Regions from separate parts of the Kribbella sp. NPDC056345 genome, predicted to be linked through region 1. Evidence: riboswitches for the same ligand, from Rfam matches in the RefSeq annotation. Region 1 holds a riboswitch; each other region holds the start of a gene.
The links. A riboswitch is a leader RNA that binds a small molecule or an ion and turns the genes downstream of it on or off. The one in region 1 is predicted to bind glycine.

Region 1 (7,436 bases):
GTTCCATCGCGATCTCGGCTGCGTTCTCCACCTGTTCCGGCGTACCGCCGAGGAGCTCGCACAACCCGGCCGCAGCCATCGAGCAGGCCGAGCCCACCTCGCCCTGGCAGCCGACCTCGGCTCCGGAGATCGACGCGTTCTCCTTGTACAGAACGCCGATCGCCGCCGCGACCAGCAGGAACCGAACGCACCCGTCGTCGGTCGCGCCCGGGATGAACCGCCGGTAGTAATGCAGTACGGCGGGAATGATGCCCGCGGCACCATTCGTCGGAGCGGTGACGATGCGGCCGCCGGAGGCGTTCTGCTCGTTGACCGCGAGGGCGAACAGGTTGACCCAGTCCATCACCTTCAGCGGGTCGACCGACCACGGGTCGCGGGTGAGCTTGCCGTGCAGCGCGTGCGCGCGCCGCGGAACCTTCAGACCGCCGGGCAGCACGCCCTCGGTCTCGCAACCTTCCTTGACGCAGTCCTGCATCACCTGCCAGATCTTCAGCAGGCCGCTGTGGATCTCTTCCTCGGTCCGCCAGGCCAGCTCGTTGGCGAGCATCACCTCACCGATGGACAACCCGGACTCGCGGCAACGATCCAGCAACTCGGCACCACTCAGGAACGGATACTTCAGCACCGTGCTGTCCGGCACGATCCGGTCCCCGGCCGCCGCGTTCTCGTCGACCACGAATCCGCCGCCGACCGAGTAGTACGTGCGCTCCCGCAGCACCTCGCCATCCGCCCCGCGGGCCAGGAAGGACATCCCGTTCGGGTGGTACGGCAGGGCCTTCCGGCGATGCATGATCAGGTCGGCGTTGTCGTCGTACGCGATCTCGTGGACCCCGGCCAGCCGCAGCCGGCCGCGCTCGCGGATCGTCTCGACGCGAGCGTCGACGGAGTGCGTGGCAACGGTCTCGGGGTCTTCACCCTCGAGGCCGAGCAGCACCGCCTTGTTACTGCCGTGGCCGTGCCCGGTCGCACCGAGCGAGCCGAACAACTGCGATTCGACCCGGGCCGTCGCGGTCAGCAGACCGGCGTCCTGGAGGCCGAGCACGAACGTGCGGGCCGCGCGCATCGGTCCCACGGTGTGTGAGCTCGACGGGCCGATCCCGATACTGAACAAGTCGAAGACACTGATCGCCATGATGCGGAGGTCCCTTCCGGTCGTCGTTGACCGAGTGGTGTCCTCCCCACTCTGTTGGACTGTTGTCCTTCAGAGGTGCCTCGCCCGTACGGTGAAGGTGCCTGAGAGATTCTTGGGGAGAGTTGCTCCTACGGCGCCCGGCTCGAACGGCCGGGTCTCTCCCGCACGGGTTCATGCGGCTGTTGAGTTAGCTTCCGGACGCGACGGTACGGCGGCCTGCTGGTTGCCGTCAATCCGGCCGGTGCGGACGGCCCAGATCTCGAAGAACCAGGTGAACAGCGGCGGAACACTCGCGGCCAGTGCCGCCAGGGTGACCGGCCACGACCAGCGCAGCGGGCCCCGGACGACCAGCACGGTCACGACGTACACGACGAAGATGCCGCCGTGGATCGGGCCGAAGATCTTCACGCCGATCTCGTTGTCGGACAGCACGTACTTGAACAGCATGCCGATCAACAGACCGGTCCACGAGATCGCCTCGGCGATCGCCACTGCCCGGAACCACCGTGAGTGTGTCATCGCGCCCGACCCTAACAAGTCCCCCAAAGCCGGTCCGGGGTGGTCTGGGGGCGGCTCCCTGATGTGAGAGGCAAGCGATTACCGAAGGATCGGGAAGATGAAGAACCCCAGAATGCTGCTCAGGACCACCGCGTGGGGTGTGGTCCTGACAGTCACCACGGCAAGTCTCGCCGTACTCCCGGCCTCGGCCGCCCCGGCCTCGGCCGCCCCGCAGTGGACCGACTGCAAGCCGCAGGGCAAGGACGATCCGGCAGTGGTCAAAGGCTCGCAGTGCGCCACTCTGAAGCTCCCCGTCGACTGGCGGAACCCGAGCGGCCCGATCTTCACCCTCGAGATCGCTCGCCGTACGGCGAAAGGCCAGCGCGTCGGCGTCCTGGTGTTCGGTCCCGGCGGCCCCGGCGACTCGGGTGTCGACCGGATCAAGACCGGGATGACGCGGTTCAGCCCGGAACTCCAGGACCGCTTCGACATCGTCAGCTTCGACCCGCGCGGCATCGCCCGCAGCAACCCGATCATGTGCACCGCAAGCCTGTACGCCGAGATGCCGTCACCGCTCATCCGCGACCAGGCCGGGTTCGACGCGCTGATCGACTACAACCGCCGGCTCGCCGACGACTGCCGCAAGCACACCGGCCCGCTCTACGACCACGTCGACACCTGGCAGACCGTGCGCGACGTCGACGCGATCCGCCGCGCACTGGGCGAGCGGCAGATCACCTTCCACGGCAGCTCGTACGGCACCCCGCTCGGTGCGCAGTACGCCGAGACCTACCCGCACCGGGTGCGCGCGATGGTCCTGGAGAGCGTGCTCGACCACAGTCTCGCGACGCCACGCCAGTTCCTCGATCCACAAGCCGCGTCCGTCCAGGACTCGTTCGACGAGTTCGTCGAGTGGTGCGACCGTACGACGACCTGCGCCCTGCACGGCCAGGACGTTCGCGCCCGCTGGGCCAAGCTCCGGACCGAGTCGGCCAACCCGTTCATGGCGTCCTTCGCGGTCTTCCGGATGCTCTACGGCCCGCAGTGGAACGCACTCGCCATCACTCTGCAGAAGGGTGTCATCCCCACCCCGCCACCGCCGACGACCGAACTCGTCGCCCATCCCCTGGTCCCGTTCTGCCAGGACTGGAACCTGCGAGTCGGCACCTATCCCGAGTACGCCGCCCTGATGGATCGGCTCGCCCGCAACAACCCGGACATGCCGTACCCGGGCCAGTTCATGGCCATCTCGCTCTGCCTGGGCGCCCCCAAGGCGAACAACCCCCAGCACCGCCTGGACGTCGACCACCTCAAGACGCCGATCCTGCTCGCCAACGCCCGCCACGACCCGGCCACGGCGTACTGGATGGCGCAGAACGTCCAACGCCAGCTAGGCCGCGACGGCGTCCTCCTCACCTACGAAGGCTGGGGCCACGGCAGCTACAACAAGGCCCCCTGCATGACCACCACCATCGACGCCTACCTCATCAACCGAGCGGTCCCCAAGCCCGGTACGACGTGCGCCGCCGTACCGCCGACCGGGTGATCGTCAGACCGCGACGCCGGTGACCTCGAGGACGCGGTGGAGGTGGTCGCCGCGGCGGGCCCGGTTCGAGAGGGTGGCCAGTTCGGCGCAGGCGGCCTTGAGGGCCTGCGCCTGGGTGTGGCAGTGGTCGATGTACCAGAAGGGGTCGTCGGGCTGCGGATCGTCGGCATCATCGATGTCGGCGTACCAGTGCCGCTGGCCGTAGTGGACGACTCGCACTCGCAGATTCATGACTCCACCCCCGTGGATCTCCCCTGATCCGGTGTCGGAATTCGGCCGGCGCGTGACCGCGGCCCCCCACTGTCACGCGCCTGGCCGAGTTCGACCCTCCCCGACGACTACATCGTGTCGCCGCCGGAATGTGTTACTGCAAGTCACCGATAATTTTCAGTGACCGCATGGCTACTTTCCGTTGAGGTGCCTTTGGGTCCACTTTTCGAGGCCGTCGGTGTCGATCGGCAGCGCCTCGGTGAGGATCTCCAGGCGGTCGGAATGCACGACGACGTTGTCCTCGATCCGCATCCCGATCCCGCGCAGTTCCGGCGGTACGGTCTCGTCGTTCGGGTGGAAGTACAGCCCTGGCTCGACGGCCAGCGCCATACCGGCTTCGATCTCACCGGCGAAGTAGGTCTCCGGCCGGGCCGCGTCGCAGTCGTGGACGTCGAGACCGATGTAGTGACCGGTCCCGCAGACGATGAACCGCCGATGCTGCTGGCCGTCCGGCCCGAGCAGTTCGTCGAGCGACACGTCGAGCAGACCCCAGTCCCGCAGTCCCTCGGCCAGCACGACCATCGCGGCATGCTGGAAGGCCCGGTACGGCGCTCCTGCCTTCACTGCATCGAGTGAGGCGAGCTGTGCCTTGTGCACGAGGTCGTGAACCTGCCGCTGAGCCGCGGTGTACTCACCAGTGGCTGGGAACGTCCGGGTCACATCCGCCGTGTAGAGCGTGCGCGTCTCGACCCCGGCATCGAGCAGGATCACGTCACCTTCGCTCACTGCCCCGTCGTTCCGGACCCAGTGCAGAACCGGTGCATGCTTGCCAGCAGCAACGATCGACGCGTAGCCGACACCGTTGCCGGCCGTCCGGGCGCGCCGGTCGAAGGTGCCCTGCAGCCAGCGCTCGCCGCCACCACGAATGGCCTCCGGCAGCTCGCGCGCCACATCCTCGAACGCGAGCACACTCGCCGCGACCGCATCGCGCAGCTGGTCCAGCTCCCAGTCGTCCTTGATCCGGCGCAGCTCGGCGATGGACTGCCGCAGCGCGTTCCCGTCGTGCGGCGAGGTCCGCACCAACGCGTCGAGCATCGGATCGACCCCAGGCACCGACAGCATGAACGGAACCGCACCACGCACCGCCGACGGCAACTCCTCGATCGGGCGGCAGGCGATCTGCAGCGCCTCCGACCAGTCCTTCAGACCCGGCACCGGGCCGATCCACAGCTCACCGTCGCGCGCGTTCGCGAAGAAGTCGGCCTCCTCCGGCCCGGCCGCTTCGCGAAGATAGAGCGTGGCGTCACCATCGGCCGACAACACCAGTACGGCGCCCTGGGCCTGGCAGCCGGTCAGCCAGACGAAGTCGCTGTCGGCGCGGAAGTCGTAGTCGGTGTCGTTGGAACGCACCGGTGCATGCCCGGCACCGAGCGCGATCCGGCGCCCCGGCAGCGCCGCGGACAGCTTGCGCCGATGCTCGGCGGCCGCTTCGGCCAGCCCGGCGGGCACGCTGACGGACCGGTCCACGGGCCCCCAGCCCCGCGCGATGGACTCGCGGAAACCCTTGGCGTCGATGGGGCGGTAGGACTTGGGTGTCTGATCGGTCCGCTCGTCGCTCATACAACCATCAACTCAGGTCGCACCGGGGCCGCGCAACCCTTTATGGATCAGCGTGTGCGGAAGGCTTCGAGGATGGCGATCTCGGAGTCGAGGAGGTACTGGTGCAGGGTGCTCGCGGCCTCGTCGTACCGGCGGGCTTCGAGCAGCTCGAAGAGGGTGCGGTTGCGGGCGATGTAGGGCTCGTGCAGCTCGCGCGGCGTCGCGATCACATGGAAGAGGAGTCGCAGCTCCGCGAGCAGCCGGCCGGTCATCGCGTCCATCCGGGCACTGTCGGCCAGGCCGATCAGGTGCTGGTGGAAGCGCATGTTCGCCGTACCGACGGCCGGCCAGCGATCGGCACGGGCAGCGGCCTCGGCGGCCTCGACGTCGTCGGCCAGCGGTTCGAGCCGCGCGGCCGGCAGCTCGGGGTCGCGATCGGCGAGACCGCGCACGACGTCGACCTCGAGCACGCGGCGCAAGCGGTAGAGGTCGACCACATCGGCCTCGTCCAGCTCGGGGACGAAGACGCCGCGGTGCAGTTTGTAGATCAGCAGGCCTTCGTGGGTCAGCAGCCGGAACGCCTCGCGCAGCGTGTTCCGGCTGACCTCCAGGACCTCGGTCAGTTCAACCTCGGACAGCTGGGCACCGGGCGGGAGGGCACCCTCGGTGATACTGCGACGGAGGATGTCGGCGGCCCGCTCGGCAGAGCTGCTGCGGTCGAGCCGCGCCACATCGGCGGCGACCGTCCGCAACCACGCTTGCCGGCTTCCGTCGGCCTCACCGGTAGTCATGCGCCGAATCATAGAACAAGCCTCTTGCAGGATTGTTCAACAATCTCTTAGGATTGCTTATGAGCTACAACGCGGAGCGTGTGGACCTCAACGCGGACCTCGGCGAAGGCTTCGGCTCCTGGCCGATGGGGGACGACAGCGCGCTGCTCGACGTCGTCACGAGTGCCAACGTGGCCTGCGGCTTCCACGCCGGTGACCCCTCGATCATGCGCCGGGTGACCGCCCAGGCGGTCGAGCGCGGGGTCGCCATCGGCGCCCACGTCGGGTACGCCGACAAGGCCGGCTTCGGACGGCGGTTCGTCGATATCGAGCCGGATGCGTTGCGCGACGAGATCGTCTACCAGCTCGGCGCCCTGGACGCGTTCGCCCGGATCGCCGGGGACCGCGTCCGCTACGTGAAGCCCCACGGCGCTCTGTACAACACGATCGGCCACCACGAGGCCCAAGCCGCGGCTGTGGTCGCGGCGGTCGCCGACTACGACCGCACACTCCCGGTCCTCGGTCTCCCTGGCTCGGCCTGGCTCCGCCTCGCCGCCGAGGCCGGCCTCACCGTCGTCCACGAAGCCTTTGCAGACCGCGCCTACACCCCCGAGGGCACGCTGGTGTCCCGCCGCGAGGCCGGATCGGTGCTGCACGACGCCGACGAGATTGCAGCACGCTGTACGGCGATGGCCACCGGCCGGCCGATCACCGACAGCGCAGGTGGTGAGCTGACAGTCGATGCGGCCTCGATCTGCGTGCACGGCGACACCCCGGGCGCAGTCGGCATCGCGCGCCGGGTTCGGGCCGCACTGGAGGATGCCGGCGTCACGCTGAGCCCGTTCGGTCGCTGATGCGAATCCTGCCCGCGGGCGACCAGGCACTGCTGGTCGAGCTCGACGACCTCGACCACGTGCTCGGCTACTACGCCGCGCTGCTCGCCGACCCGCCACCCAACACCGTCGACATCGTGCCGGCGGCGCGGACCGTGCTAGTCACGACCACGGGCGGTCTGGACGCCCTCAGCCGTCATCTCCTCGCCGTAGAGCCAACGACCTCCGACCGCAGTGTTGGTGACCTGCTAGAGGTCCCAGTCGTGTACGACGGCGAGGATTTGCAGGACGTGGCCGAGCTGCTCGGATGCGACGTGGCCGAGATCATCGAGCGCCATACCGGCGAGGAGTGGACGGTGGCGTTCTGCGGCTTCGCTCCCGGCTTCGGCTACCTGACCGGTACGGCGGACTGGAACATCCCCCGTCGTTCGTCACCACGCACCAAGGTCCCGGTCGGCGCGGTCGGCCTGGCCGGTGAGTTCAGCGGGGTCTACCCGCGGGAATCGCCCGGCGGCTGGCAGTTGATCGGGCGTACCGATCTGAAGATCTTCGACCAGCAACGCGATCCCGCCGCCCTGTTCCATCCCGGCCGCCGGGTCCGCTTCGTCGACGCGGGCCGCCCGTGATCACCGTACTGGAAACGGGGCCCTTGGCAACGATTCAGGACCGCGGCCGGATCGGCCAGGCGGCGTTGGGAGTTCCGGCCTCGGGTGCCTGCGATCCGGCCTCCTTCGCCCTATCCAACCGGTTGGTTGGTAACCACCCCGACGCGGCCGCCCTGGAGATCACCTTCGGCGGACTCGTCCTGCACGCCGACACCGACCTGACGATCGCAGTCACCGGCGCTC
Region 2 (7,436 bases), on a different contig from region 1:
TTCCTGTGGCTGATCCTCGGGCCGCGGGAGGACGGCTGGGCGCTGCTCGTGCTGGCGATCTCCGGCTTCACGGACTGGGCCGACGGCCAGATCGCGCGGCGGATGAACCAGACCACCCGGCTCGGGCAGATGCTCGACCCGGTGGCCGACCGGCTGTACATCTTCGCCACCGTGCTCGGTCTGGCGCTGCGCGACATCATCCCGTGGTGGCTGGCGATCGCGCTGCCGCTGCGCGACCTGTTGCTCACGTTCACGCTGCCGGCGCTGCACCGCCGTGGTTTCAACGCGCTGCCGGTGCACTTCCTCGGCAAGTCGGCGACCTTCTGCCTGCTGTACGCGTTCCCGCTGCTCCTGCTCGGTGACGGCGACAGCACGCTGAACCTGCTGGCCCGCGTCTTCGGCTGGGCGTTCGCCATCTGGGGTACGGCGCTCTACTACTGGGCCGGCGTGCTCTACTTCGAGCAGCTGCGGCACCTGATCCAGACAGTGAAACCAATCGACAAGGCGCGGTAGCCAGTGACCGAGCCCGTAACCAAGCCGCCTCCGCCACGGCGCGTCGACGCCTCGATGTCGCTGCTGAACAACCTGATGGCGCACCCGATCGACGAGGGGTACGCCGTTGCGGCCCGGACCCGGCCGCAGCAGGACGGCAAGCCGGTCCGGTCGCGGCACCGGGTGATGCTCGCGGTGGCGGCAGTGGTGCTCGGTTTCCTGATCGCGGTCGCGGCCTCGCAGAACTACCGCAGCGCGCCGGAGGCGGAGAAGCAGCGCAAGGAGCTGATCGCCCGGATCAACCAGGCCGACACCCGGCTGGCCGGGCTGCGCACCGACCAGACCCGGCTGGCCGACGAGGTCCGCCGGCTGCAGGCCGGGGGACTGACCAACGCGGACAACGGTGTGGCGCTGCAGCAGAAGCTCGACGACCTGGAGTTGCAGACCGGAGCGATCGCGGTCACCGGTCCCGGCCTCAAGGTCGTCGTCAACGACGCCAAGGACGCGGACAAGGAGGGCCGGCTGCTCGACGTCGACCTCCAGCAGCTCGTCAACGGGTTGTGGACGGCAGGGGCCGAGGCGATCGCGGTGAACGGTCACCGGCTCACCTCGATGACCGCGATCCGGGGTGCCGGCAGTGCGATCACGGTCGACTACAGCTCGCTGACCCCGCCGTACACGGTGCTCGCGATCGGTGACACCGGGACGCTGCCGGCCCGGTTCGCGCAGAGCTCGGGCGGCCAGTGGGTGCAGTACCTGGTCAGCAACTTCGATGTCCGGATGACGATCACGACGGAGGATTCCTTGCTGGTGCCGGCGGATGCGACCATCGCGCTGCGATACGCGAAGGTCGGTGGCTCGAAATGATCGCCGTACTCGGACTGGTCATCGGCGTGGTGATCGGCCTGCTGGTCGCCCCGGACGTCCCGGAGTGGGCCCAGCCGTACCTGCCGATCGCGGTGGTCGCGGCGCTGGACGCGGTGTTCGGTGCGCTGCGGGCGTTCCTGGACGGGATCTTCGACGACAAGGTGTTCGTTGTGTCGTTCGTGTCCAACGTGCTGATCGCGGCGCTGATCGTCTACCTGGGTGACCAGCTCGGGGTCGGCTCGCAGCTGTCCACCGGCGTGGTCGTCGTGCTCGGGATCCGCATCTTCACCAACATGGCCGCGATCCGCCGGCACATCTTCAGGGCCTGACATGAGCGACGAGAAGCCGGGCACCCCGGACCCCGAGAAGCCCACCCCCGACGACCAGCCCACGGTCGTCGCCAGCTGGTGGGGCCAGGACGGTACGCCGACGGCCAAGCCCAAGGAACCGGATGAGCCGGCCCCCGAGGAGCAGTCGGCCGACAAGCCCGCAGCCGACGCACAGGCAGTGACCGAGCCCCAGGCGGCCGAGCCCAAGACGGATCCGCGCCAGGCGGATGAGCCGGACGAGCCCAAGGCGGATGAGCGCAGCGCGGACGAACCGAAGGTGGTTGAGGCGCCGCTGCGGCCGAAGGCCGAGCATGCCAAGCCGCCCCGCTTCGAACCGCAGGCCCCGCCCAAGCCGGCAGAGCCGGAGCAGGCGCATCCGGCCGAGCCGACGCCGATGCCCAAGAAGGCGCGGACGCCGAACCTCGCCGTCCGGCGGCTGAAGGCCGGGTTCAAGCCGTCCCGCGGCCAGGCGATCGTCGCGGTCGTGCTCGCGCTGGTCGCCTGTACGGCGGTCGTCCAGGTGCGCGTCAACCGTGCCGACGACGGGTACCAGAACGCCCGCCGTGAGGACCTGATCGCGATCCTCGACGGACTCGGGCAGAACACCCGGCGGCTCGAGGGTGAGATCGCCGAGCTGGAGGAGCGGAAGAACACGCTGGCGTCCAGTGCCGACAAGGCGGAGACGGCCAAGCAGCAGGCGGAGGCGCAGATCCGCGCGCTCGGGATCCTGGCGGGCACGGTGCCCGCGCACGGACCCGGGGTCCGGATCACCCTGAACGACCCGCAGGGCAAGATGACGTCCAGCAACCTGCTGGACGCGATCGAGGAACTGCGCGACGCCGGTGCCGAGGCCATCCAGATCAACGGCACGGTGCGGGTGGTGGCCAGTACCGACTTCGTCGACGACGCTCCCGGTATCAAGATCGACGGGCTGAAGGTGACCTCGCCGTACGTGATCGAGGCGATCGGTGACTCGCACAGCCTGGCCGAGGCGTCCAACTTTCCCGGTGGGCTGGTCAGTGAGGTGACCGGTCCCCAGGTGGGCGGTACGGCGGACGTGAACGAGGAGACCAACGTCGCCATCACTGCCTTGCACGCGCAGGAGGAGCATCGTTACGCTCGCCCGGCGCCCAGCCCCTCCAAGTAGGCCCAGTCAAGTAGCGTCCAGTCACACTTCCAGAAAGAGGAACGACGGTGTACCCCGAAGACCTGAAGTACACGGCCGAGCACGAGTGGGTGAAGGCCGGCGAGGGCCCGGTGCGGGTCGGTATCACCGACTTCGCGCAGGACGCGCTCGGTGACATCGTGTACGTCCAGCTCCCCGAGGTCGGCAGCGCGGTGCGCGCCGGCGACTCCTGTGGCGAGCTCGAGTCGACCAAGAGTGTCAGCGACCTGTTCGCCCCGGTGAACGGGACCGTGCGGGCCGTCAACGAGGCCCTGGCCGACCAGCCCGACCTGGTCAACACCGACCCGTACGGCGAGGGCTGGCTGCTCGACATCGAGGTGGACGACGACGCCGAGGTCGAGGCCCTGATGGACGCCGAGACCTACCAGGGCCAGCTCGACCCGAGCTGATCGCTGCGGGCCGGTCACTGCCTGATAGGTTTGCCGGACCTCAACCGCTGATCGAGGGTTGGGGTCCGGGTCCACACTGTTAACACGGGGTCTACGACACAACGTCGCCTAACGGCGATCGGGAGGATCACAGCATGCCGTTCTGCAACCAGTGCGGGCACGAGAACTCCGAGGGCAGCCGCTTCTGCTCGCAGTGCGGAGCCATGCTCCCTGGGGCGGACCGTCCGGCCGCCGCGACGCCGGCGCCCGGTGTGACGGACACCGCGATGCTGACGCCGATCAGCGCCGAGCCGGAGACCGAGCGCTTCGACCAGGGCGAGCCGCTGTCGCCCGACGACCAGGCCGCGGTGGGTGCGTTGCCGGCCGGGTCGGCCCTGCTGATCGTGCAGCGCGGCCCGAACGCGGGCAGCCGGTTCCTGCTCGACGTCGACGTGGTCACCGCCGGCCGGCACCCGGACAGCGACATCTTCCTCGACGACGTGACGGTGTCCCGCCGGCACGCCGAGTTCCGCCGCGACGCCTACGGCGTCAAGGTGCGCGACGTCGGCAGCCTGAACGGCACCTACGTGAACCGGGACCGGATCGACGAGGTCCAGCTGAGCAACGGTGACGAGGTCCAGATCGGCAAGTACCGGCTGGTCTACTACGCCAGTGGCCAAGCCTGAGCTCTCGATCGGCGAGGTCCTGCAGATCCTGCAGGCCGAGTTCACCGATGTCACCATCTCCAAGATCAGGTTCCTCGAGGCCGAGGGGCTGGTGACACCGGCGCGCACCGCGTCGGGCTACCGCAAGTTCAGCGCGGGTGATGTGGAGCGGCTGCGCTACGTGCTGACCGCCCAGCGTGACCAATACCTGCCGCTGAAGGTCATCAAGGAGCACCTCGGTGCGATCGACCGCGGTCTGCGCCCGGCAGCAGGTGGACCGCCGATCGCTCCCAGTACGCCGGCCTCCGGGCCGGCCGCCGACGACTTCGGTGCCACCGGCACCGACCTGCGGCTGACCAAGGCGGAGCTCTGCGCGGCCGCCGGAGTCGGTACGGCGTTGCTCGCCGAGCTGGAGAGTCACGGCCTGATCGTGGCCGACGGCAAGCATTACGGCGGGGACGCGATCGTGGTCGCCCAGGTGGCCGCGGAGCTGGCGACGTACGGGATCGAACCGCGGCACCTGCGCCCGTTCCGGACCGCGGCCGACCGCGAGGTCGGACTGATCGAGCAGGTCACCGGCCCCCGCCGTACCGACCAGACCCAGGAGCTGGCCGCCCTCACCGTGCGCCTACACACGGCCCTGGTCCGCTCCCGCCTCCCACGCTGACCGGCAACACGGACGGATAACCCCCGGCGTTGCTCCTTCTCGGCAGTTCAGAGCGGCGGGAGGGGCAACAAGAGGGGATCTCCGTCGGTGTTGCCTCTTATCAGTTCGTGTGAAGGGGGTAGAAGGGGCCCTCCGGACGGATATCCGTTGGTGTGGCCGGGGAGTGGGACGGGGGGCTGGTGGCGGGCTTCGGGGAGGTGGGCGGAGTAGGGTTGAGGTGTGCGCGAAGTCGACGTAGTCGGAGTCCGGGTCGAGATGCCCTCGAGTCAGCCCATCGTGCTGCTCCGGGAGGTCGGCGGCGAGCGGTACCTGCCGATCTGGATCGGTGCGGCGGAGGCGAGCGCGATCGCGTTCGCCCAGCAGGGGATGGAACCACCCCGGCCGCTGACCCACGATCTGTTCGCGGAGACGATCCGGGTGCTCGGGCACACGCTCAGTCAGGTCCGGATCGTGAACCTGACCGACGGGGTCTTCGAGGCCATCCTGGTCTTCGACGACAAGACCGAGATCTCGGCCCGCCCGTCGGACTCGATCGCGATCGCGCTGCGCACCGGCACCCCGGTGTACTGCGCCGAGGAGATCCTGGCCGAGGCCGGGATCCCGGTCCCGGAGAGCGAGACCGGCGCCGACGAGGTACAGGAGGAAGAGGAGGTCGAGCGGTTCCGGGAGTTCCTCGACCAGGTCACCCCCGAGGACTTCGACAAGAGCTGAGCCCGCTCCGGGCGCCTGCGGCAGGCAAGACCGGGAAGGTAACGATTCGTGTGGGAGTCGCGACACGCTAGCGGCTCGAAGCGGTTGTCGTTGACCCTCTCAGGTCGGCGGCTTACCGTGAAGGAGTCGTGGGGCACCGTTACTCCACGGAGACGACTCGTTCCAGCAGGTATTCAGGGAGGCTCAGGCGTGACACGCACCGGCGACACGGATCTGACGGCGCAGTCGACGTCCGAAGCACGCGCCGAGGCGGCGATCACGGCCGGCGTTCAGGGTCTGCTGTTCGAGGACGACCTGCGGCCGATGCCGGAGGATGTCGGGTTCCGTGGACCGACCGCCTGCGCGGCCGCCGGGATCACGTACCGCCAGCTCGACTACTGGGCGCGGACCGGCCTGGTCTCACCGTCGGTGCGCCCGGCGACCGGCTCGGGGACGCAGCGGTTGTACGGTTTCCGTGACGTTCTGTTGCTGAAGGTGATCAAGCGGCTGCTCGACGCCGGGATCTCGTTGCAGCAGATCCGGACCGCGATCGCACACCTGAGCAAGCGCGGGATCGACGACCTGACCCAGATCACGCTGATGAGTGACGGCGCGTCGGTCTACATGTGCACCTCGCCGGACGAGGTCATCGACCTGCTGGCCGGTGGCCAGGGAGTCTTCGGCATCGCCCTCGGCGGTGTCTGGCGTGAGGTCGAAGGCTCGCTGTCCGAGCTGCCGACCGAGCGTGCCGACGGCCACGGCGAAGGTGACGACGCGGGCCATGCAAGCGACGAGCTCGCTGCCCGCCGCCGGGCCCGCATGACCGGCTGAGGTACCCTCTAGCTAGCTGTTCACCGCACTCGGGAGAGACCCGTGCAAAACCGGGCGCCGAAGGGGCAATTCCTCCCCGGAACCTCTCAGGCCCATGGACCGGGTGCGTCAGGCGACTCTGAAGCGTGCTCATCCGCGTGACAGAGGGGGAGGCCCCCGGAAGCTACTGCAACGGAGCCTCTTGCGATGACGGAAATTTCAGCAATCTTCGCCGACCGGCACATCGGGCCCCGCCCCGACGAGGTCGCGCGGATGGTCGAACTCCTCGGGTACGCCGATGTCGACGCGCTCGCGGATGCCGCCGTACCGGCCTCGATCCGGTCCACCGAACCGCTGCGGCTCCCGGAGCCGGCCTCCGAGGTGGACGCGCTCACCGAGCTGCGCCAGCTGGCGGCCCGCAACAACGTCGCCACCTCGATGATCGGCCAGGGCTACTACGGCACCTTCACCCCGTCGGTGATCGTCCGCCGCCTGGTCGAGAACCCGGCCTGGTACACGGCCTACACGCCGTACCAGCCGGAGATCTCCCAGGGCCGGCTCGAGGCGCTGCTGAACTTCCAGACCGTCGTGTCGGACCTGACCGGTCTCCCGACGGCAAATGCCTCATTGCTCGACGAGGGCACCGCGGCCGCCGAGGCGATGACGCTGGCCCACCGCTCGAACCGGCAGTCGTCAATCAAGGGGGCAAAGTCGAACCGCTTCCTGGTAGACGCGGACTGCTTCGCGCAGACGATCGCGGTCGTCGAGACCCGCGCCGAGGCGCTGGACATCGAGGTGGTTGTTGCCGACACCACCGATGGCCTGCCCGAGGGTGACTTCTTCGGCTTCCTGGTGCAGTACCCGGGTTCCGGCGGTGCTGTCCGTGACCTGAAGCCGTTGATCGCCGCCGCGCACGAGCGCGAGACGCTGGTCGCGGTCGCGTCCGACCTGCTCGCGCTGACGTTGCTCGAGGCACCGGGGGAGGCCGGGGCCGATATCGTCATCGGCTCCTCGCAGCGCTTCGGCGTCCCGCTGTTCTACGGCGGCCCGCACGCCGGCTTCATGTCGGTCCGCGCCGGTCTCGAGCGGTCGCTGCCCGGCCGGCTGGTCGGTGTCTCGGTCGATGCGGACGGCGCCCCGGCGTACCGGCTCGCGTTGCAGACGCGTGAGCAGCACATCCGTCGCGAGAAGGCGACCTCCAACATCTGTACGGCGCAGGTCCTGCTCGCCGTCGTTGCCTCCATGTACGCCGTGTACCACGGACCGGACGGGTTGCAGGCGATCGCGGCCCGCGTGCACGACTACGCGGGCAAGCTGGCCGCGTCCCTGCGCGCCGGGGGTGTCGAGGTCGTGCACGGCGAC
Region 3 (7,436 bases), on a different contig from region 1:
GCGGCCGAAGTCACCGGCTTCCTGCACGAGCGGTTCCCGTCGGCCGAGGTGTGCTCGGTGTTCTCGCGGTTCGGCTACAGCCCGGCCGACGACAGCCCGTTCGCGAACCGGGTGTTCGACCCGGCCGCGGTCGACGAGTTCTACTCGGCGCCTGAGGACGTGAAGCAGCAGCTCCTCGGCTATCACGCGAACACGAACTACTCGGTCGTCGACACCGAGGTCATCCAGGACCTGTACCGCCGCAGCTACCGCGAGCGCATCGTGGGCAAGGAGCGGTTGCGGTTCTTCAACGTCGCCCGGGTGATCGACCTGCACGACTCCCCCAGCGGTGTCTCGCTCACGATCGAGTCGCTGAGCACCGGCCAGAAGACGCCGCTCGACGCGGATCTGGTCGTGTTCTGCACCGGCTACACCCCGGGCGACCCGACCGACCTGCTCGGTGATCTGGGCAGCGAGTGCCGCCGGGACCAGGCCGGGCGGGTCCGGATCGGCCGCGACTACCGCGTCGTCACGACTCCCGCCGTACGGGCCGGTATCTACCTGCAGGGTGGTGGCACCGAGCACAGCCACGGTCTGGCGTCGTCGCTGCTCTCGAACATCTCCGTCAGGGCCGGCGAGATTCTCGACTCGATCCGGCAGCAGCCGGTCCCGCAGGTCCGTGAGGCGGAGCACGCGGTCGCACAGGCCGTCGGCGTCTAGAGGAGCGTGAGATGAGTAACCCGTTCGACGATGCCGAGGGTAGCTTCCTGGTTCTCGTGAACGACGAGAACCAGCACAGCCTGTGGCCGGAGTTCGCCCCAGTCCCCGCCGGCTGGCGGAACGTCTTCGGCCCCACCGGCCGGCAGGCCTGCCTCGACTACATCGAGACCAACTGGACCGACCTCCGGCCCGCTTCTTTGGTAGCTGAGACCTAAGCCTGCGGGTACGGCGAGTCCTGCAGGCCCAGGTTCTTCCAGACGAAGCGCGGGATCCTGGCCAGGAAGTCCCGGAGGAAGTAGGAGCTGCGCGCGATCGTCTGGTGGTCGTGCCGGCCGGGCTCGAACCAGGCCCAGTTGCCGACCACCTGGAACGAGACCGGCTGCACCGCCATCAGGAACTCCATCTGGCGCGGGTGGATGACGTCGTACGCGAACTTGTGGTCCCGGGCGTGGATGGCGAACTGCTCGTTGAAGGCTTCACTCTCGAAACTGATCCCGGCCCCGAAACCGCGCCGGCTGACCTGGATCCAGGGCATCCCCACCGGCAGCTCGAAGCCCAGGATCGCCTCGCTGTGGTTCTCGGTCACCGTGCGCGTGGTCGTGCGGCCCTCGGAGTCGGTGGAGCTCTCGGTACGGGTGGTCTTCCAGTGGTGCGTGAAGGCGACGAACGGCGGGCCATCGCCGTCCCGGCCGCGGATCACGTCGCTCGTGCTGTGATCGTGTCCGCTCTGCGTCACCGGCGTACTGTGCAGCAGGCTGTCGTCCTGGCCGATCCACCACCAGTCCGGATGCTGGTAGAAGCTCAGCCGCGGCTCCCGCGGCGGCTGCATCCAGCGATCCAACGGCAGCGCGTCGATGGCGTCCGCGATGGCGGCGATCTGGTCCAGCCACGGTGCCAGCACGTCGGGATCCTTGCGCGGCGGATCTTGAATGACGAGCTGGTCGCCGTCGATGCTCAGGTTCACCCCCGGCTGTCCACTCGCCAGCGTGAGCAGGGCAGTACACAGCTGCCCACTGAGCACCTCGGTCGCGAACGCCGGGTCTTGGACGCCGACCGTCCACCCCGCGCCGAGCTGCGGCGGCACCGGCACCATCGTCGCGGCCACACCGGCCCGTGGCTGCGTCTGCCCACCGGTGATCCACAGCTCAGGCAGCCGCCGAGACAGCGTCACCATCCCGACCCAGCCCTTCCAGTACTCGCTCCCGTACTCGATCACCTGAAACGGCCGGCCGGAACGCGTCAACCCGGTGATCTGGTCATCCGGGTTCCGCGTGAACCCCATCCCGAACGGCGGATTCGACAACCGCGCCACCGACTCGAAAACCGGGCTCCCCACAAACGTCCAGCCCCGATCCCGCAGCGACTTGATGTACCGCTGCCGCCGCACGAACAGGAACACCGCAAGCAACGTCCCGGCCACCGCCATCACCAGCAGCACCAGGGTCAGGGCCGACATTCCGTTCACTGTGTCCCTCTCAGTCCCGCGATCCGCCGGTCGATGATCTGCCCCAGTACGACGGCATCGTCGTGCGGAAGGATCCATTCCCCGCTGAAACTCTCAACAACCAGCGCCGTACCCCGGCTACCGGCCTGCTCCGGCCCGATCGGATACACGATGGGCTCGCTCCCCGACAGCTGCCGTACGTAGGCACCCTTCAGGTTCTGGAACGCGACCTCGACGGCCTCCTCGGTGTGGGTCGTCCTGTCGCCCTCCACCTTCTTGACCTTCACCAGCAGCCGCAACGACGTGTCCTCGATCGCGAGCCGGGTCCCGCGGTTGTCGCGCAGCCGGAAGACGAGCTGGTACGGACTGTCCGCGAGCCGGGCATCCAGGGGGTGCAGGACCAGGCGTACGGCGAGCCGGCCGAGCCAGTAGCCGACGAACGCACCGGGCAGGGCAGCGAGCACTGCGTAGCCCAGGCTGTCGGTGCCGAAGAGGCCCACGAACAGGCCGGTCATCCCGCAGGTGGTGCCGCCGACAGCCGGCCAGTACTGCGTGTCATAGCGGTTACCCCGCCAGAAGACCCCGAAGAGCAGCAGCGCGAAGACCGCGATCGCCACCCCGGTCCACGCTCGGAGGAGGAGCAGAACGACCAGCTGGAACACAGGGACCACGACGTACACGAAGCAGACCACCAGCTGGGCGCGGCGGTGACGGGACGCGATGTCGAAGGCACTCACGGAGACGACCCAACCATATGGACGGGTCCGGAGTGGCTGCTAGAGTCGGCGGCTCAACTGCATATCGCGCCGTTCGAATCGGGGCGGGAGAGTCCGGGCTCACCATGACCCGGCGCCGAAGGAGCAAATCTCCCCAGAATCTCTCAGGCCCACTGACCGTTCCGATGAGGCGAACTCTGGAAAGCCGGACCCCCGCGTAGCTGTGGGGAGTCCGCACCCACGGTGCAAACCGCCTCACCCGGCGGCGAAGCTCTCAGGTACAGATGACAGAGCGGGGAGGTCACCCAGCAGTGGCACCGCATGCGCGGTGCCTGACCGAGGGAGCCTCCCGACTCATGACATCGTCACGCGCGACTCCGCTTGCTGCGGAGCATCAGCAGCTCGGTGCGTCGTTCACCGATTTCGCCGGTTGGACCATGCCGGTTCGCTACACCTCCGATATCGCGGAGCACAATGCTGTCCGGACCACGGCCGGTCTGTTCGACCTGTCCCACATGGGCCAGCTCGAGGTGGTCGGCGCGTGTGCCGCGCGAGCACTCGACCACAGTCTGGTCGGGACGCCGTCGAAGATCGGAATCGGGCGCGCGCGGTACTCGATGCTGTGCGCCGAGGACGGTGGCATCATCGACGACCTGGTCGTCTACCGGCTCGCCGACGACCACTTCCTGATCGTCGCGAACGCGAGCAACACCGCCGTCGTACGGGAGGAGCTCAAGCAGCGGATCGCGGGTTTCGAGACCGAGCTGCGCGACACCACCGACGACTGGGCGCTGATCGCCGTGCAGGGCCCGGTCTCCGCCCAGATCGTGGCCGAGCTGACCGACGCCGACCTGGCCGGGCTCAAGTACTACGCGATCACCGAGACGAAGCTTGCCAACAGCAACGTCCTGCTGGCGCGCACCGGGTACACCGGCGAGGACGGGTTCGAGATCTACTGCCGGCCCGCCGACGCCGCGCAGATCTGGGCCGAGCTGCAGCGCGCCGGAGCGCCGTACGAGCTCAAGCCGTGTGGTCTGGCCTGCCGGGACACGCTGCGGCTCGAGGCCGGGATGCCGCTCTACGGCAACGAACTCAGCCGCGAGCTCACCCCCTTCGAGGCCGGGCTCGGCCGGGTCGTTGCGTTCGGCAAGGAAGAGGACTTCGTCGGCCGCGAGGCACTCGCGCGTCGCCGCGACGAAGGCGCCCAGCAGGTGCTTGTCGGTCTCACCTCCTCCGGTCGCCGCTCACCACGCAGCGGGTACGTCGTCCTGGACCCGGCGACCGGCCGCGAGATCGGCACCGTGACGAGTGGCGCGCCATCGCCCACACTCGGCCACCCGATCGCAATGGCCTACGTCGAGGGGATCTACCAAGAGCCGGGCACCCGGCTGCACGTCGACATCCGCGGCACCCACGACGACGTGGTCGTCGTCCCTCTCCCCTTCTACCGCCGCCAGGAGTCCTGATGACCGAGCTCCAGTACACCGAAGACCACGAGTGGGTCGCCATTGACGGCGAGCTCGCGACCGTTGGTATCACCGCCTTCGCCGGTGAGGCCCTGGGCGATGTCGTATACGTCGATCTCCCGGCTGTCGGCAGCACCGTCGCGACCGGCGACGCCTGCGGTGAGATCGAGTCGACCAAGTCGGTCAGCGACCTGTTCGCGCCGGTCGACGGCGAGGTCGTCGAACTCAACGAGGCCGTCGTCGCCGATCCCGGACTGCTGAACACCGATCCGTACCAAGCCGGCTGGTTGCTGCGGATCAAGGTCACCGGTCCCACCAAGCTGCTGGACGCCGCCGCCTACGAGGCACTGATCGGAGGCGAGTGAGATGAGCACCCTCGATCAGAGCCTGGCCGAGTTCGACCCCGAGATCCACGCGGCCGTGACGGCCGAGCTCGGACGTCAGCGCGACACCCTCGAACTCATCGCCAGCGAGAACTTCGCCCCGCTCGCGGTGATGGAGGCACAAGGTTCCGTCCTCACCAACAAGTACGCCGAGGGCTACCCCGGCCGCCGGTACTACGGCGGCTGTGAGCACGTGGACGTGGTCGAGCAGCTGGCCATCGACCGGGTGAAGGCGCTGTTCGGTGCCGGCTTCGCCAACGTCCAGCCACACTCCGGTGCGCAGGCGAACGCGGCGACAATGTTCGCGCTGCTCGATCCGGGCGACACGATCCTCGGCCTCGACCTCGCCCACGGCGGTCACCTCACCCACGGCATGCGCCTCAACTACAGCGGCAAGCTGTACGACGTCGTCGCGTACCACGTCCGCGACACCGACTTCGTGGTCGACATGGCCGAGGTCGAGCGACTCGCCCTCGAGCACCGGCCGAGGCTGATCGTGGCCGGCTGGTCGGCGTACCCGCTGCATCTCGACTTCGCCGAATTCCGGCGGATCGCCGATCTGGTCGGGGCGTATCTGATGGTCGACATGGCGCACTTCGCCGGCCTCGTGGCAGCCGAGCTGCACCCTAACCCGGTCCCCCACGCCGACGTCGTCACGACGACGACCCACAAGACCCTCGGCGGTCCGCGCGGCGGTGTCATCCTCACCAACCGCGCCGACCTGGCGAAGAAGTTCAACTCGGCGGTCTTCCCCGGCCAGCAGGGTGGTCCGCTGGAACACGTGATCGCGGCCAAGGCGGTCGGATTCAAACTGGCGGCCTCCGAGGAGTTCCGCGACCGGCAACGCCGTACGCTCGACGGCGCGCAGGCGATCGCTGCCCGGTTGTCGGCCGACGACGTCCGGGCGGCCGGGATCTCGGTCCTCACCGGCGGCACCCAGGTGCACCTGGTGCTGGTCGATCTGCGGCACTCCGAGCTCGACGGGCAGCAGGCCGAAGACCGGTTGCATTCGGTCGGCCTGACCGTGAACCGCAACGCCGTACCGTTCGACCCCCGGCCGCCGATGGTGTCGTCCGGGCTGCGGATCGGTACGCCGGCCCTGGCGGCTCGCGGTTTCGGTCCGGCCGAGTTCGCGGAGGTCGCGGACATCATCGCGACCGCGCTCGTCGACGATTCCGTGCTCGATGGTCTGCGCGATCGGGTCGAACTGCTCACCACGAAGTTCCCGCTCTATCCGGAGCTCTGACTCCACTGCCCCTAAGAGAAAACTCGGCTCCGCTTCGGTGCTTTGTGCAACGGTTCCCCCGGGCTCAGGCGTTATTGCCTACATAGGGTCCTGACCGGAAGTACCGGAGTGTGGGCCGGGGGCTGGGGTGGCTTGGGGTGGCTGAACACAAGGGTGAGCTGCGCCGAAGAGTGGGAAACACGGTCGCGCTGGTCGCGGTCTGCGTCCTGATCTGCGGTATCGCGTTCGCGGGGGCGATCGTCTTCCTGATGCCCGGTGAGCAGGAGCAGGTCGCCCCGGTGGGCGCCGCGACGCCGGATCGACGCGTCACGCAGCCGGTCGCCGCACCACTGCCCGTCAAGCCGCCTGGGACCAAGCCGGCCGCCAAGGGTTACCCGTGCCAGGGGTACAGCGGGCTGCAGAAGAAGGTCCCGCTGAAGATGGTCCTCGAGGACACTTTTGCCTGGGGCAACAACCCGCCGTACAAAGCTGGTAACGGAGCCGGTGACATCAAGTGGGAGTCGAACCCCTACCAGGATCCGAGCTGGCATCTGTGGCTGCACTCGCTGCGCTGGCTGGGCAACGGGATCGACCACACCAAGGCCGGGAACGCCGCGGCGCGCACGCACACGCTCGCTATTATCCGGGACTGGATCAAGGACAACCCGTTCCCTTGGAAGAATGACGCAAGTGCGTCGGAGTCGACGATGCACCGGACCAACGTGCTGATCTGTGCCCGGCAGGCGCTGCTCACCGGGTTGCACGCGAAGAAGCTGCCGGCGCAGTACAAGTGGCTCGACGAGGCGCTGCTCACGCATGCGCAGTACATGATCGACCATTGGAGCGGCAGCCGGAACCACGGCACCGACGAGAGCATCGCGCTGTTCGGTGTCGGCTGCACCTTCGGCCGCGAGGACCTGATGAAGAAGGCCGTCGGCCGGCTCAACGAGGGCGTCGTCCAGTCCATCGACTCCCAGGGCACGACCAACGAGCAGTCCGTCGGCTACGCCGGCTTCAACTACCGGCTGTGGGGCAGAGCGGCCGCCGTGGTCCGGGGTTGTGGGATCGATCCAGGCCCGGCGATCGACGCCCGGCGGAAGCTGCTGGCGGAGTGGATGGCGCTCGCCACCAAGCCGAACGGCGAGCTGTTCCAGATCGGCAACAGCACCCGGGAGAAGGTCGCCAGCGTTCCCGGTACGCCGTGGGAGTTCGTCGCGACGAAGGGCAAGTCAGGTCCGCGGCCGGAGCACCGGACCGGGATCTTCAAGGGCGGTTTCATCTTCGGCCGCACCGGGTGGGGTGAGAAGCGGCCGTTCGACGAGGAATCGGCGTACAGCATCCGCTTCGGTCCCTCGAAGAAGTACCACGGCCACGACGACCACATGTCGATCAACTACAACTGGCACGGCCAGGACGTGCTGATCGATCCCGGGTACTATGGCTACAAGCAGGGCGACCTGCAGAACTGGGCGCCGAGCCAGGCCGCGCACAACGTGATGACGA

Region 2: it holds a riboswitch for glycine, as region 1 does, so the genes downstream of both, gcvP (aminomethyl-transferring glycine dehydrogenase) here and ACFCV3_RS32875 (L-serine ammonia-lyase) in region 1, are expected to answer to the same signal.
Region 3: it holds a riboswitch for glycine, as region 1 does, so the genes downstream of both, gcvT (glycine cleavage system aminomethyltransferase GcvT) here and ACFCV3_RS32875 (L-serine ammonia-lyase) in region 1, are expected to answer to the same signal.

The regions. Positions count from the first base shown of each region.
Region 1 covers NZ_JBHJQQ010000011.1:228,385-235,820, reverse strand. Annotated here, with positions in the region: gene ACFCV3_RS32875 (L-serine ammonia-lyase) at 1-1,132, opposite strand, end outside; glycine riboswitch at 1,212-1,306, opposite strand; gene ACFCV3_RS32870 (DUF3817 domain-containing protein) at 1,304-1,651, opposite strand; gene ACFCV3_RS32865 (alpha/beta fold hydrolase) at 1,749-3,176, shown strand; gene ACFCV3_RS32860 (hypothetical protein) at 3,180-3,407, opposite strand; gene ACFCV3_RS32855 (aminopeptidase P family protein) at 3,579-5,006, opposite strand; gene ACFCV3_RS32850 (GntR family transcriptional regulator) at 5,054-5,776, opposite strand; gene ACFCV3_RS32845 (LamB/YcsF family protein) at 5,836-6,609, shown strand; gene ACFCV3_RS32840 (allophanate hydrolase subunit 1) at 6,609-7,214, shown strand; gene ACFCV3_RS32835 (biotin-dependent carboxyltransferase family protein) at 7,211-7,436, shown strand, end outside.
Region 2 covers NZ_JBHJQQ010000005.1:242,427-249,862, reverse strand. Annotated here, with positions in the region: gene ACFCV3_RS19920 (CDP-alcohol phosphatidyltransferase family protein) at 1-513, shown strand, start outside; gene ACFCV3_RS19915 (DUF881 domain-containing protein) at 517-1,359, shown strand; gene ACFCV3_RS19910 (small basic family protein) at 1,356-1,688, shown strand; gene ACFCV3_RS19905 (DUF881 domain-containing protein) at 1,690-2,835, shown strand; gene gcvH (glycine cleavage system protein GcvH) at 2,883-3,263, shown strand; gene ACFCV3_RS19895 (FHA domain-containing protein) at 3,398-3,928, shown strand; gene ACFCV3_RS19890 (MerR family transcriptional regulator) at 3,915-4,574, shown strand; gene ACFCV3_RS19885 (bifunctional nuclease family protein) at 4,794-5,285, shown strand; gene ACFCV3_RS19880 (MerR family transcriptional regulator) at 5,499-6,095, shown strand; glycine riboswitch at 6,116-6,207, shown strand; gene gcvP (aminomethyl-transferring glycine dehydrogenase) at 6,282-7,436, shown strand, end outside.
Region 3 covers NZ_JBHJQQ010000003.1:526,173-533,608, forward strand. Annotated here, with positions in the region: gene ACFCV3_RS13305 (lysine N(6)-hydroxylase/L-ornithine N(5)-oxygenase family protein) at 1-699, shown strand, start outside; gene ACFCV3_RS13310 (MbtH family protein) at 711-914, shown strand; gene ACFCV3_RS13315 (hypothetical protein) at 911-2,155, opposite strand; gene ACFCV3_RS13320 (hypothetical protein) at 2,161-2,880, opposite strand; glycine riboswitch at 2,955-3,049, shown strand; gene gcvT (glycine cleavage system aminomethyltransferase GcvT) at 3,216-4,325, shown strand; gene gcvH (glycine cleavage system protein GcvH) at 4,325-4,690, shown strand; gene glyA (serine hydroxymethyltransferase) at 4,692-5,954, shown strand; gene ACFCV3_RS13340 (heparinase II/III family protein) at 6,092-7,436, shown strand, end outside.